Regions from separate parts of the Saccharothrix sp. NBAS 001 genome, predicted to be linked through region 1. Evidence: riboswitches for the same ligand, from Rfam matches in the RefSeq annotation. Region 1 holds a riboswitch; each other region holds the start of a gene.

Evidence for each region. Region 1 has a riboswitch for cobalamin ahead of cobN (cobaltochelatase subunit CobN). Riboswitches for the same ligand answer to the same signal wherever they lie in the genome.
Region 2: it holds a riboswitch for cobalamin, as region 1 does, so the genes downstream of both, metE (5-methyltetrahydropteroyltriglutamate--homocysteine S-methyltransferase) here and cobN (cobaltochelatase subunit CobN) in region 1, are expected to answer to the same signal.
Region 3: it holds a riboswitch for cobalamin, as region 1 does, so the genes downstream of both, AC0HI0_RS26690 (putative cobaltochelatase) here and cobN (cobaltochelatase subunit CobN) in region 1, are expected to answer to the same signal.
Region 4: it holds a riboswitch for cobalamin, as region 1 does, so the genes downstream of both, AC0HI0_RS06405 (prenyltransferase/squalene oxidase repeat-containing protein) here and cobN (cobaltochelatase subunit CobN) in region 1, are expected to answer to the same signal.

The regions. Positions count from the first base shown of each region.
Region 1 is NZ_CM153251.1:142,927-146,117, reverse strand. It holds gene cobN (cobaltochelatase subunit CobN) at 1-1,942, opposite strand, end outside; cobalamin riboswitch at 1,977-2,107, opposite strand; gene AC0HI0_RS00700 (hypothetical protein) at 2,120-3,127, shown strand; gene AC0HI0_RS00695 (precorrin-8X methylmutase) at 3,124-3,191, shown strand, end outside.
Region 2 is NZ_CM153251.1:1,462,932-1,466,122, forward strand. It holds partial or broken gene AC0HI0_RS06365 (ribonucleoside-diphosphate reductase subunit alpha) at 1-498, opposite strand, end outside; cobalamin riboswitch at 565-782, opposite strand; cobalamin riboswitch at 918-1,127, shown strand; gene metE (5-methyltetrahydropteroyltriglutamate--homocysteine S-methyltransferase) at 1,245-3,191, shown strand, end outside.
Region 3 is NZ_CM153251.1:6,253,870-6,257,060, forward strand. It holds gene cobO (cob(I)yrinic acid a,c-diamide adenosyltransferase) at 1-134, opposite strand, end outside; gene AC0HI0_RS26690 (putative cobaltochelatase) at 144-2,138, opposite strand; cobalamin riboswitch at 2,178-2,302, opposite strand; gene AC0HI0_RS26695 (TetR/AcrR family transcriptional regulator) at 2,278-2,880, opposite strand; gene AC0HI0_RS26700 (quinone oxidoreductase family protein) at 2,977-3,191, shown strand, end outside.
Region 4 is NZ_CM153251.1:1,473,613-1,476,803, forward strand. It holds gene AC0HI0_RS06405 (prenyltransferase/squalene oxidase repeat-containing protein) at 1-2,062, opposite strand, end outside; adenosylcobalamin (AdoCbl) riboswitch at 2,091-2,236, opposite strand; gene AC0HI0_RS06410 (hypothetical protein) at 2,952-3,191, shown strand, end outside.

The sequences.
Region 1 (3,191 bases):
AGCCGTCGACGTGCAGGATCAGCTCGTCGAACTCGGCGTCGTGCGGCCGGTCGTCCAGCCCCAGGTCGTGGTCGAGCTTCGCGGCCTGGATCAGGGTCCAGATCTGGGCGCGGATCGCGGGCAGCTTGGCCGGGTCCATCGCGGCGATGTTGCCGTGCTCGTCCAGCAGCTGCTCCAGCCGCGCGATGTCGCCGTAGCTGTCCGCGCGGGCCATCGGCGGCACCAGGTGGTCGACCAGGGTGGCGTGCGCGCGGCGCTTGGCCTGCGTGCCCTCGCCCGGGTCGTTGACCAGGAACGGGTAGATCAGCGGCAGGTCGCCCAGCGCCGCGTCCGGGCCGCAGCCGGCGGACATGCCGACCGTCTTGCCGGGCAGCCACTCCAGGTTGCCGTGCTTGCCGACGTGCACCACCGCGTCCGCGCCGAACTCGGCCTCCAGCCACCGGTAGGCGGCCAGGTAGTGGTGGCTCGGCGGCAGGTCCGGGTCGTGGTAGATGGCGATCGGGTTCTCGCCGAACCCGCGCGGCGGCTGGACCATCACCACCACGTTGCCCGACCGCAGGCCGGCCAGCACGATCTCGCCGTCGCGGTCCTTCGAGCGGTCCACGAACAGCTCGCCGGGCGCCGGGCCCCAGTGCCGCTCCATGTCCTCGCGGGTGTCCTCGGGCAGCGTCGCGTACCACTCGCGGTAGCGCGCGGCGGGCAGCCGCACCGGGTTGCCCTGGATCTGCTCCTCGGTCAGCCAGTCGACGTCCTGGCCGCCGGCCGCGATCAACGCGTGGATCAGCGCGTCGCCGTCCAGGTTGGCCACGCCGGGCAGCTCGTCACCGATGTCGTAACCGTTGTCCTGCAACGCCTTCAGCAGACGGACCGCGCTGGCCGGGGTGTCCAGGCCGACCGCGTTGCCGATCCGCGAGTGCTTGGTCGGGTACGCCGAGAGCATGATCACGATCTTGCGCTCGGCCGGCGGGATGTGCCGCAACCTCCCGTGCCGCACCGCGATCCCGGCGACGCGCAGCGCGCGCTCGGGGTCCGCCACGTACACGGTCAGGCCGTCCTCGTCGATCTCCTTGAAGGAGAACGGGACGGTGATGATCCGCCCGTCGAACTCGGGGATCGCGACCTGCGTCGCGGTGTCCAGCGGGGACAGCCCGTCGTCGTTCTCGTCCCACGCCGCGCGGCTGCTGGTCAGGCACAGCCCTTGCAGGACCGGGATGTCCAGCTCGGCGAGCGCGCCCACGTCCCACGCGTCGTCGTCACCGCCGGCCGACGCGGTCGCGGGCTTCGTGCCGCCCGCCGCCAGCACCGTGACGACCAGCGCGTCGGCCTTGCGCAGCTCGGCCAGCAGCGCCGGCTCGGCGGTGCGCAGCGACGCGCAGTACACCGGCAGCGCCCGGCCGCCCTTCTCCTCGATCGCGTCGCACAGGGCGTGCACGAACGCGGTGTTCCCGGCCACGTGGTGCGCCCGGTAGTACAGGACCGCGACCACCGGCCCCGCGCCGGTCCCCGCGGCGCCGTCCGGCCGCTCCAGCACGCCCCAGTTCGGCGCGGCCTGCGGCGGGTTGAAGCCGAACCCGGTCAGCAGGACCGTGTCGGAGAGGAACTTGTGCAGTTCGGCGAGGTTCACCGGACCGCCGTGCGCCAGGTAGGCGTGGGCTTCGGCGCAGACGCCGCCGGGCACCGTGGACAGCTCCATCAGCGGCGCGTCGGGGTTCTGCTCACCGCCCAGCACCACCACCGGGCGGGGGCCGGCGAGCAGCAGGTCCAGGCCCTCTTCCCACATCCGCCGCCCGCCCAGGATGCGCACCACCACCAGGTCGACGCCCTCCACGAGGGCGGGCAGGTCGTCGGCGGTCAGCCGGGCGGGGTTGCCCAGCCGGAAGTCCGCGCCGCTCGAACGGGCGGACAGCAGGTCCGTGTCGGAGGTCGACAGCAGCAGGATCACGTGCGGGCTCCATCCCTCGGGGGTCCTCGCCCCAGGTCGTAGGGGACGGCGGGCGGAGTTCCTGACTCCCGGACTCGCGTCCGGTCACAGTGGCGGGACCGCGCCGGATTCGCACCGGCTTCCTCCTGTTGCTTCGCCGTTCCGGCCCACCCTAACCGGGGAGTTAGCATCCAGCCCATGCCCCAGGACCGCGAACGCCCCGACGCCTGCCCCGGCGCGGTCGACGTGCACCGGGCCGCGGACGGCGGGTTGGCGCGCGTCCGGGTGCCCGGCGGCACGCTGTCCGCCGCGCGGTTCGACGTGCTCCGGCAGGCCGCGCTGGACCTGGGCGACGGTTGGCTGGAACTCACCTCGCGGGCGAACGTGCAGATCAGGGGCCTGGCACCGGGCGCGGAGCACGAGTTGGGCGCGCGGCTGCGCGACGCCGGCCTGCTGCCCTCGCCGACCCACGAGCGGATGCGCAACATCATCGCCGCGCCGCTGGAGGACAACCAGGACCTGGTGGACGCGGTGGACGCCGCGCTGTGCGGGGTGCCCGGCCTGGCCGACCTGCCCGGACGCTTCCTGGTCACGGTGGGTGAGGCGGTCAGCGGCCTGGGCGGTGACATCGGCCTGGTGGGTGACGCGCTGTTGCTGGCCGGCCGCGACTCGGGACTGCGCGTGACCGACCCGGTGGCGGCCGTGGTCGCGGCGGCCGAGGAGTTCCAGGCGATCCGGGGCACCGCCTGGCGTTTGTCCGAAGTGGACGGCGGTGTGCGGAAGATCACCGCTGCGCTGGGCGTCCCCGGGCCGAGAACCCTTGATCCGGCTGTGATTCCGGTCGCACCCGGTCCGCACGGCGACCGCCTGGTGGCGGGGGTGCCGCTGGGCCGGTTGGACGCGCGGCTGCTCGCGGGCACGCCGGTCCGGGTCACGCCGTGGCGCGGCGTCGTGGTGCCCGCCGGCACCGACACGTCCGGTCTGTTCACCGATCCGGAGTCGCCGTGGCGCGGGGTGACCGCGTGCACCGGCCGGCCGGGCTGCGCGAAGTCGCTGACCGACGTGCGGGCGGACGCGGCCCGCTGGATCGGTACCCCGCACCGGGGCCAGGTGCACTGGTCGGGCTGCGCGCGGCGGTGCGGCAGGCCGGCTGGCGACGTGGTGGAGTTCGTCGCGACCGGCGACGGGTACGAGGAGATCAGGTGACCAGCTACATCAAGGACGGCGCGGAGATCTACCGCCGGTCGTTCGCCACCATCCGCGCCGAGGC
Region 2 (3,191 bases), 1.3 Mb from region 1:
GCCCGCGCACGCCTCGCCGACCACGACCGCGATCCGCTCCCAGTCGACCGGGGAGAGTCCGCCGTCGGCGTCCTTCACCCGGAACCGGACGGCGACCGGCGTGACCGCGCGGGCTTTCGCGTGCTCGTCGCGGTAGAGCACGTAGGCGCGGGCGACCTTGTGGTGGCCGCCGCGCATCAGCACGAGTTCGACCTGGTCCTGGATCTGCTCGATGTGCAGCGCGGTCTCCGGCCGGGCGTGCTTGCGCAGCGCGGCCTCCACCTGGGCGGTCAGCTCCGCCACGAGCGGGTGCAGGTGCGACGCCGCGGCCGCGCCGTCGCCCTCCACGGCCAGGAACGCCTTGGTCATCGCCACCTGGATCTTGGTGGGGTCGAAAGCCGAGACGCTGCCGTCGCGGCGGATCACCCGAACCTGGGTGACCCCGGTGCCCGTGGTTGTGGTCGACAAAGCCCTCTCCTCGCGAGCCTCAACGGCCCGGAGCACGCGGCGACCACGCATCGGCGCGCACGACGGCGCACCATCCGTGTCGGCCCGCCCACGAGGCCCCGGACACGCGCACGCCGGTCGGCGCGCGCATCGCTGGCAGGTCTTCGGACTCGCGGACACCCGGCTGTCCAGCCGGACCTACTGGCCGTCGCTTCCCGGGAGCACGCGCTCCCAGTGCTTCGTGACGGCGGTTGTTTCCGCTCACCGCTGCGGGGCAGTCCCGGACTCGCACCGGGTTCCCTCTTGCCTCCTCGGCCCTCGAAGAGGGCGTCGGAACCATCGACGGGCGAGACACTACATGTTGTAGATCGGTTCGCAACACGACCCCAGATGGGCGTGTCGCGTGCCGCGTGATGTAGGTCTCCGGGACCGTCGCGCGGGCCGTCGCGCGGGCGCTTCCCGGTCCTCGGGACGGGGGCCCACCGTGCGCTACGCTCGCGGGTGCTGGTGGTTCGCCCCGGTCTGAAGTCGGTCGGGGCGAGGCAAGAGGGAACCCGGTGGGAATCCGGGACTGCCCCGCAGCGGTGAGCGGGAACGAAAGCCGTCAATCGAGCACTGCGCGCGAGCGTGGGAAGCGACGGCCGGTAGGAGCGAGTGGTGCGCCCGCGAGTCCGAAGACCTGCCACCCGTCCGCGTGCCCACCGGGCCCGCGGTGTCCGGTGGCCTCTCGGGTGGGCAGCGGCGGACGCGGCACGTGCCGCCCGCGAAGCGTGCCCGGGAATCCCCGGGCGTCCCACGCGCTCGCGAGGAGAGAGCTAGTGACCAGCGAAATCGGCGCCACCGTCCTGGGCTACCCCCGGATCGGTCCACGTCGGGAACTCAAGCGGGCGGTCGAGCGGTACTGGGCCGGGGACATCGACCGGCAGGCCCTGCTGGACACCGCGGCGCGACTGCGCGCGGCCACCTGGGCGCAACTGCGCGACGCCGGGCTGGACTCGGTGCCCGGCAACACCTTCTCGTTCTACGACCACGTCCTGGACACCGCGTTCCTGGTCGGTGCGGTCCCGCCGCGCTACCGGCGCGAATCGGAGCTGGACAGCTACTTCGCGGCGGCGCGCGGCACCGACGACCTGCCGCCGCTGGAGCTGACCAAGTGGTTCGACACCAACTACCACTACCTGGTCCCGGAGATCGAGCCGGACACGGTGTTCCGGCTGGCCGGCGACAAGCCGCTGGCCGAGTACCGCGAGGCCCGCGCGCTGGGCGTCACCACCCGTCCGGTCGTGCTGGGCCCGGTGACGTTCCTGTTGCTGGCCAAGGGGACCGACCCGCTGGCGCGGCTGGACGACCTGGTCGACGTCTACGTCGAGCTGCTGGTGGAGCTGGCGGCCGAGGGCGTCGGGTGGGTGCAGCTGGACGAGCCCGCGTTCGCCGCGGACCGCACGTCGGCCGAGCTGGCCGCGCTCGGCCGCGCCTACACCCGCCTGGCGTCCCTGCACTCCCGGCCGAAGCTGCTGGTCACCGGCTACTACGGGTCGCTCGGCCCGGCGCTGGAGGTGCTCGCCGGCACCGCCGTCGAAGCCGTCGGCGTGGACCTGGTCGCGGGCTCGGTGGACGGCATCGCGGCCGTGCCCGCCTTGCGGGACAAGACCTTGGTGGCCGGTGTGGTCGACGGCCGCAACGTGTGGCGCACCGACCTGCGCCGGGCGCTGGCCACCGCCGTGCCGCTGCTCGGCCTCGCCGACGAGGTGGTGATCTCGACCTCCTCGACGCTGCTGCACGTGCCCTACGACCTCGACGCCGAGACCGCGCTGGAACCGGCGGTGCGCGGGCGGCTGGCGTTCGCCCGGCAGAAGGTCCGCGAGGTCGTGCTGCTCGGGCAGGCGCTGCGCGAGGGCGTGGACGGGGCATGGGCGGACGCGGCGGACGAGCCGCTCGCCGCTCCCCGCCGGGACGACACCGTGCGGGCGCGGCTGGCCGGGCTCGGGCCGCACGACCGCGACCGCGCGCCCTACGCCGAGCGGGCGGCGGCGCAGGACGCCCACCTCGGCCTGCCCGCGCTGCCCACCACGACCATCGGGTCCTTCCCGCAGACGACCGGGATCCGCACCGCCCGCGCCGGCCTGCGGTCGGGCGAGCTGGCGGCGGGCGAGTACGACGAGCGGATGCGCGCCGAGATCGCCCGGGTGATCGCGTTGCAGGAGGACATCGGGCTCGACGTGCTGGTGCACGGCGAACCCGAGCGCAACGACATGGTCCAGTACTTCGCCGAGCACCTCGACGGCTTCGCGGTCACCGACCTGGGCTGGGTGCAGTCCTACGGCTCGCGGTGCGTGCGCCCGCCGATCCTGCACGGCGACGTGTCCCGGCCAGCGCCGATCACCGTGCCGTGGAGCGCCTACGCCCAGTCGCTGACCGACCGCCCGGTGAAGGGGATGCTGACCGGACCGGTGACGATCCTGGCGTGGTCGTTCGTGCGCGACGACCAGCCGCTGGGCGACACCGCCGACCAGGTGGCCCTCGCGCTGCGCGACGAGGTCGCCGACCTGGAGGCCGCCGGCATCCGCGTCATCCAGGTCGACGAACCGGCGCTGCGCGAACTGCTGCCGCTGCGGGCCGCCGACCACCGGGCGTACCTCGACTGGTCGGTGGGGGCCTTCCGGCTGGCCACGTCGGGCGCGGCGACCGGCACGCAGGTGCACACCCACCTGTGCTACTCGGAGTTCGGCGAGGTCATCGACGCGATCGACGGGCTCGGCGCGGAC
Region 3 (3,191 bases), 4.5 Mb from region 1:
CGCAGCGCGAGCCCGAACGCGGCGGTCGACTTCCCCTTCATCTCCCCCGTGTGCAGGATGGTCAGGGGCCGGTTGCGCCGCTGCTTCGTGGTGAGCCCGTCGACCGGGACGACGGACGGCTGTCCTTGGGGCACGGCGGTCTCCTAGGCGGCCCGCGCGGCGCGCACGACGCCGGCGACCTGGTCGGCGGACAGTTCCTCCAGGCGCAGGCACACCGCGCCCAGCGCCTGGGCGACCCGGCCCGCGAGGCCGAGCCGGACGTGGCCGGACTCGCAGTCCACGACCACCGCGGCGACCTCGTCGGCGGCCAGCAGGCCGGCCGCGCGCAGGGCGTCGCGCATCGGGTCGCCGCCGGAGCCGGTGGCGGTGGCGCGGCCGTCGGTGAGCAGCACCACCAGCGGGCGGCGGCGCGGGTCGCGGACCCGTTCGACCTCCAGCACCCGGCGGGCGCGCAGCAGGCCGTCGGCCAGCGGGGTGCGGCCACCGGTGCGCAGTTGGCGCAGCCGGGCCGCTGCGGCGTCCACGGAGTTCGTCGGCGGCAGGGCGGTTTCCGCGCCCGCGCCCCGGAAGGTGATCACGCCGACCTTGTCCCGGCGCTGGTAGGCGTCGCGCAGCAGGGAGACCACCGCGCCGCTGACCGCCGACATGCGCTGCCGCGCGGCCATCGAGCCGGACGCGTCGACCACGAACAGGACCAGGTTGCTCTCCTTGCCCTCGCGCACCGACAGCCGCAGGTCGGTGCCGCGCAGCAGCAGACCGGGGCCGCTGCGCCCGCGCGCGGCCTGGAACGGCGCCGCCGCGCCGAGCGTGCCGACCAGGTGCAGGCCCGACCCGTCCGAGGTGGACGAGCGGACCACCCGGCCGGTGCGGGCGCGGGCCCGGGAACGCTTGCCGGGAGCGCCTTCGCCGACACCGGGCACCTGGAGCAGCCGGGCCTTGAACGACGGCGCGGGCGCGTGCGTGCGTTCGCCGGACGACCCGCCGGGCCGCTGCGGCGCGGAGCTGTCCGAGGTGGCGTCGGACGGGGTTTCGGGGGCGTCCTGCGGGAGCCCGCCGCCGTCGTCCGGGCCGTCCGGCCCGTCGTCGGGACCGCCGTCGTCGGGGCCTTCGTCGTCGGGGTCGTCGGCGGCGTGCTCGGCGCCCTGCCGCATGGCGTCTTCGAGCTGCTGCTCCTCCAGGCCGGGCTCGTCGAACGGGTCGCGGCGCTTGCGGTGCGGCAGGGCCAGCCGGACGGCGGCCTCCACGTCCGGCTCGGCGACCTCGTCCGCGCCGCGCCACGCGGCGTGCGCGACGGCGGTGCGGGCCACGACCAGGTCCGCGCGCATCCCGTCGACGTCGAACGCGGCGCAGATGCCGGCGATCCGGCGCACCTCGGCGTCGGGCAGCACGACGGCGGACAGCCGGGCGCGCGCCGCCACGATCCGGGCGGCCAGCGCGGCGTCCTCGTCGGCCCACCGGGCGGCGAAACCGGCGGGGTCGGCCTCGTAGGCCAGCCGGCGGCGGATCACCTCGGTCCGGGTGCCGACGTCGCGGGCCGCCCGCACGGCCACGGTGAGGCCGAAGCGGTCCAGCAGCTGTGGCCGCAACTCGCCCTCCTCCGGGTTCATGGTGCCCACCAGGAGGAACGACGCGGCGTGCGAGACGGATACGCCCTCGCGCTCGACGTGCGCGCGACCCATCGCGGCGGCGTCGAGCAGCAGGTCGACCAGGTGGTCGTGCAGCAGGTTGACCTCGTCCACGTAGAGCACGCCCCGGTGCGCGGCGGCCAGCAGGCCGGGCTGGTAGGCCCGCACGCCCTCGGTCAGCGCGCGCTCCAGGTCCAGCGAGCCGATCAGCCGGTCCTCGGTCGCGCCGACCGGCAGTTCGACCAGGCGCGCGGTGCGGCGTTCCGCCGGGCCGTCGTGCGGGCCGTCCGGGCACTCGGCGTCCACGGCGGGGTCGCAGCCGAAGCGGCAGCCGGCGACCACGTCCAGGGTCGGCAGCAGCGCGGCCAGGGCGCGGACCACGGTCGACTTCGCGGTTCCCTTCTCGCCTCGGACGAGCACCCCGCCGATACCGGGGTGCACGGCGTTGAGCAGCAGCGCCGTGCGGAGGTCGTCGTGGCCGACGACGGCGGAAAAGGGGAAACGCGCGCCCATGCGGCGGTGTCCTTCCTCGGGTGTCCACGCCCGGGTCCGGTGCGGTGAGATCGGGGGCCGAGTTCCTGACTCCCGGATCCACGTGCCCGGTCACAGTGGCGGGACCGCGCCGGATTCGCACCGGCTTCCTCGCGCACCCCTACAGCCCCGGCATCGTCGCACTTCGGTCGACCGGCTCCAAGTCCCCGGTGAGCACTGCGCGGGCGAGCGCGGTCACACCCGAACGGACCTGCTCGACCGGCAGCCCCATCCGGTGGACCAGGTGGTGGACCACCTCGCCGCGCAGGTTGGCCAGCAGCGCGTGCGCCAGGTAGTCGGCGTCCGAATCGGGCCTGACCTGCGCGATCAGGTCCTGGAGGCGGCGGTGGGTGAGGGCGAAGTTCGCGTCGCACCCGGTGCTCGCGGCCGTCACCCGCTCCAGCGCCCGGATCACCGGCAGGGAGGCCAGCACGTGGTCGAACAGGGTGCCGACGAACGTGATCACCCTCTCGGCGGCGGGCAGGTCCGCGGCGGTGACGAGGATCTCGGACTCGGCCAGCCACGCCCGCGCGCTCTCCGCGACGACGGCCTGGACCAGGCCCTCCCGGTCGCCGAACCGGCGGAACAGGGTGCCCTTGCCGACGCCCGCCGCGACCGCGACGTCCGCCATGTTCACGCCGTCGAGGCCGTGCTCGCCGATCAGCCGGCAGGCGGCGGCCAGGATCGCCGCGCGGTTGCGCGCGGCGTCCGCACGTTCGGCCACCGGCGAACCTCCCCTTGACAAAAGCGGACCGTTGGTCCGTATTGTAGCGGAGGTCAACCGGACCAATGGTCCGGTTAATCCGTCGAAGGGGGAGCCATGCGCGCGGTGCGGTTCACGGAGTTCGGTCCGGCCGAGGTGCTGCGGGAGGTCGAGGTGCCCGACCCGGTCGCCGGACCGGGCGAGGAGCTGGTCCGGGTCACCGCGATCGGCGTCAACTACGGCGAGACGGTGATCCGGTCGGGCCGGGGCGCGAAGCTGTTCCCGTGGTACCCGGCGGCCGTCACGCCGGACGGGCGGCTCGGCTCCGAGGT
Region 4 (3,191 bases), 1.3 Mb from region 1:
CCGACCAGTCGTCGGGAGCGGTGTCCCGGGACTTGGTGCCGTCGCGCGGGCGCAGGTTGAGCGCGGTGACCGCGGCCGAGGTCGCGGCGACGTCGCCCGACGCGCAGTCGCGGGCGCCCAGGTCGGCGGGGAACGAACCGTCGTCGCACCGGGAGCGGACCAGGACGTCGATCGCGGACTTCGCGTCCGGCGCGCCCGGCACCGCGACGGTCGCGGCGATCGCCCACGCCTGCCGGCGCGCGGTGTCGTCGGAGTCGGCGAACGAACCGGTGTCGGTGAACCGGCCGTCCTCGCCGCGCAGCGCCGCCAGGTCCTTGGCCAGCCGGTCGAGGACCACCGGCAGGTCCGGCGGCGCCTGGCCGTCGGCCTGGTCGAAGCGGGCGACGAGGGTCAGTTTGGCCAACGGCTCGGCGTACGCGGCACCGCCGGTCTCGTAGGGCTTGCCGTGGGCGTAGGCGTCGACCGATTCGGGGCGCAGCAGGAACCTCGTGGCGCGTTCGACCGCGTCCGGCTGCTCGCCCAACGTGCGCAGCGCCAGCACCAGGTCGGCGGTCGCGTCGTAGTCGGTGAAGGTCGAACCGTTCTGGGTGACCTCCACGTGGTCGCCGCCGACCAGCGTGCCCGCCAGGTGCGCGCCCAGCCGCCCGGCCGGGGTCGGCGTGCCGGGCGGCGGTGGCGGGGCCTGCGGCGTGACCGGCGTGCCCTTGGCCGAACCCGGTGGCGGCGCGAGGTTCCCGGACCGCCCGGCGGTCGGCGCGGCCGGTTCGGGCTCGGCGGCGGGCGGCGGGGTGGCCTCGGGTTCGGGCTCCGGTGTGGTCGTCGGCTCGTCGGACGGGACGCGCCGCTTGGTCAGGTCGTGGAAGCCGACCTGGGACAGGCCCAGCGACGCCTGCGCGCCCGCCCTGATCCAGGTGTCCACGCCGGCGATGCCGCCGGTGCGGGCCTGCCGGTACTGGTCGGGGTTGTAGGCGATCGCGCCGATGTCGTCGACCAGCGAGGTGTTCGCGTCCGCGTCGGTGGCCTGCGCCGACTTGAGGTACGCCAGGCCGCGCCGCACGGCGTCCTCCGCGCCGCCGGCCTCGGCGAGGGCCTGCACGACCAGGCCGGTGCTGTTGGTGTTGGGCGCTTCGGTGCTGACGCCGCCGCCCCAGCCGCCGCTCGCGTCCTGCTGGCCCAGGAGCCACGTGACGGCCCGGCCGATGGCGTCGTCCAGGCCGCCGGCACCGGCTGCGCGGGCGGCCAGCATCGCGGAGAGCGCGAGCCCCGTCGTGTCGCGGTCGGGCGCGGCCTTGTCGTACGGCTTGCCCTCGTCGCAGGTCGACACCTTGAAGCCGGTGGAGGTGACCTGGTCGGGCGGATCCCCGGCGGTGGCCGGGATGTACTCGAAGAAGATCCGGAAGAAGCCCTCCGCGCACTGCTGGCTGACCATCTTGTCGATGGCCATGGGGTCGTTGCGCCCCACCGCGGCCAGCCCGATCACGGCCAGCGCCTGGCCGAACATGTTGGCGTTGTTGCCGACGAAGTCGTTGAAGTCGGGGTTCTTCGAGTAGTCGCTGACCCGGCCGATGTCCGGGCCGGAGCGGCGGATCGTGCGCTCGGTCTCCAGGACCATGTCGTAGCCGCCGAAGGCGCGCGGGTTCCGGCCCGAGACCTCGGCCGCGACCAGCACCTTGGCCGTCGCGCCGCCGACGATGACGGCGTCGTAGCCCTGGCCGGGAACCAGGCCGTCCCAGGTGAAGTAGTCGCTCGCGCGCCTCTGGTCGTCCAGGAACGACACGATCGGCGCGGCCAGCGCGGCCTCGTTCGCGGCGTGCATGGCGAACAGGGCGTCGATCATCAGGCCGTGGTCGGGCAGCGTTCCGCCGAGGGGGTTCTCGTAGGTGCCGTCGGGGGAGAGGTGCGCGGCGAGCCAGCGGGCGTTGGCACCGGCGGCCGGCCGGTCCCGGGCGGTGGCGACGCCGGCGGTGGCGACGGTGGCGACGGTGCCGAGCAGCAGCACGGCGGACAGCGCGGCGAACGAGCGGGTGAGCCTGCGGTGGCGGGCCGTCCCGTCGTCGTCCACGTGAAAGACGGTTCGACACCACATGTCGAGCGTCACCCCTGTAGTTCGCGACAGTGGATGGACAGTCACCCGCCCACGTGTTGACCCGACTTGTCGCCTTGCGGCGACCCACGGTTGCGCGACAGTGCCGGACTTCGACCGGCTTCCTCACGTTGGGCGGAGATATGGAGTTGGCGAGCCGGGGGAGCCTAACACCGATTTCACCCCATCAGGCACCACCAGGCGGGTTGTCCGGGTGCTCTGCGTTACCCCTCGATGCCGCCGCCGGAGGTGCCGGAACCGGGTCCTGCCACCGGGTGCGTCGCGAACTCCGAGTTTCGCCGCCGAGAGATCGAGAATCGTTCGGGTGTTCCGCCGACGGGTGATTGGTCCGCTCCCTTACCGATTGGTCGGGGTGCCGCGCATTTCCGCCGGGATGAGCACCCGTCGGCTTGCGCCGGTGCTCGGGAACCGGCGGACGTTCCCCGATCGCCGGAGAATGCGCTATCGTCTGCGGCACTTGTCGAGGGGGTTGCCGCGCGGAGTCCGCTATTCGACTCGGGCGGTAATGTGAGGGTGTTGCCGGGATTGCGTTCTGGAACACCGGTGTGCAGGTCAGGGGCGGTGGGGTGGGGGAATCCGCGACCATCGTGAACTGTTCGTGACGGCGCGTCATCCGCAAGTTGCGGATTGTGTCGAACGGGGTGGGTTTCCGCGCTTTCAGTCCGTCGGGGTCGGACTGGCGCGGATCGGGTGACGGGGGGCGTGACCGCATCGGCGCGGTTGTTCGCCGGCAGGCGATTCACTCCCCGATTGCTCCCGAATGGCCCGGTGGATCCCGTGGCAGAACGGAGGTCGTGGGCTGACTGGGGTTGACCAGCGGGCGAGTTCCGCCGGTGGATCGGTGGTCGTGCAATCCGGTCGCGACGTGTTCGTGGGCGAGGTGAACCTGCGGACCGGCCTGCCGGTCCAGGCGCGCTACCGGCACCAGGTGGAGCGGATCGCCCCGACGCGGCTGCTGGGCCGCGAAGAGGAACTGGCCGAACTGGCCGCCTTCGCCCGCTCGGCCGACACGGCGGGCCGCTACCGGTGGTGGCGGGCCGGTCCGTGGGCGGGCAAGACCGCGCTGCTGTCGTGGTTCGTGCTCAAC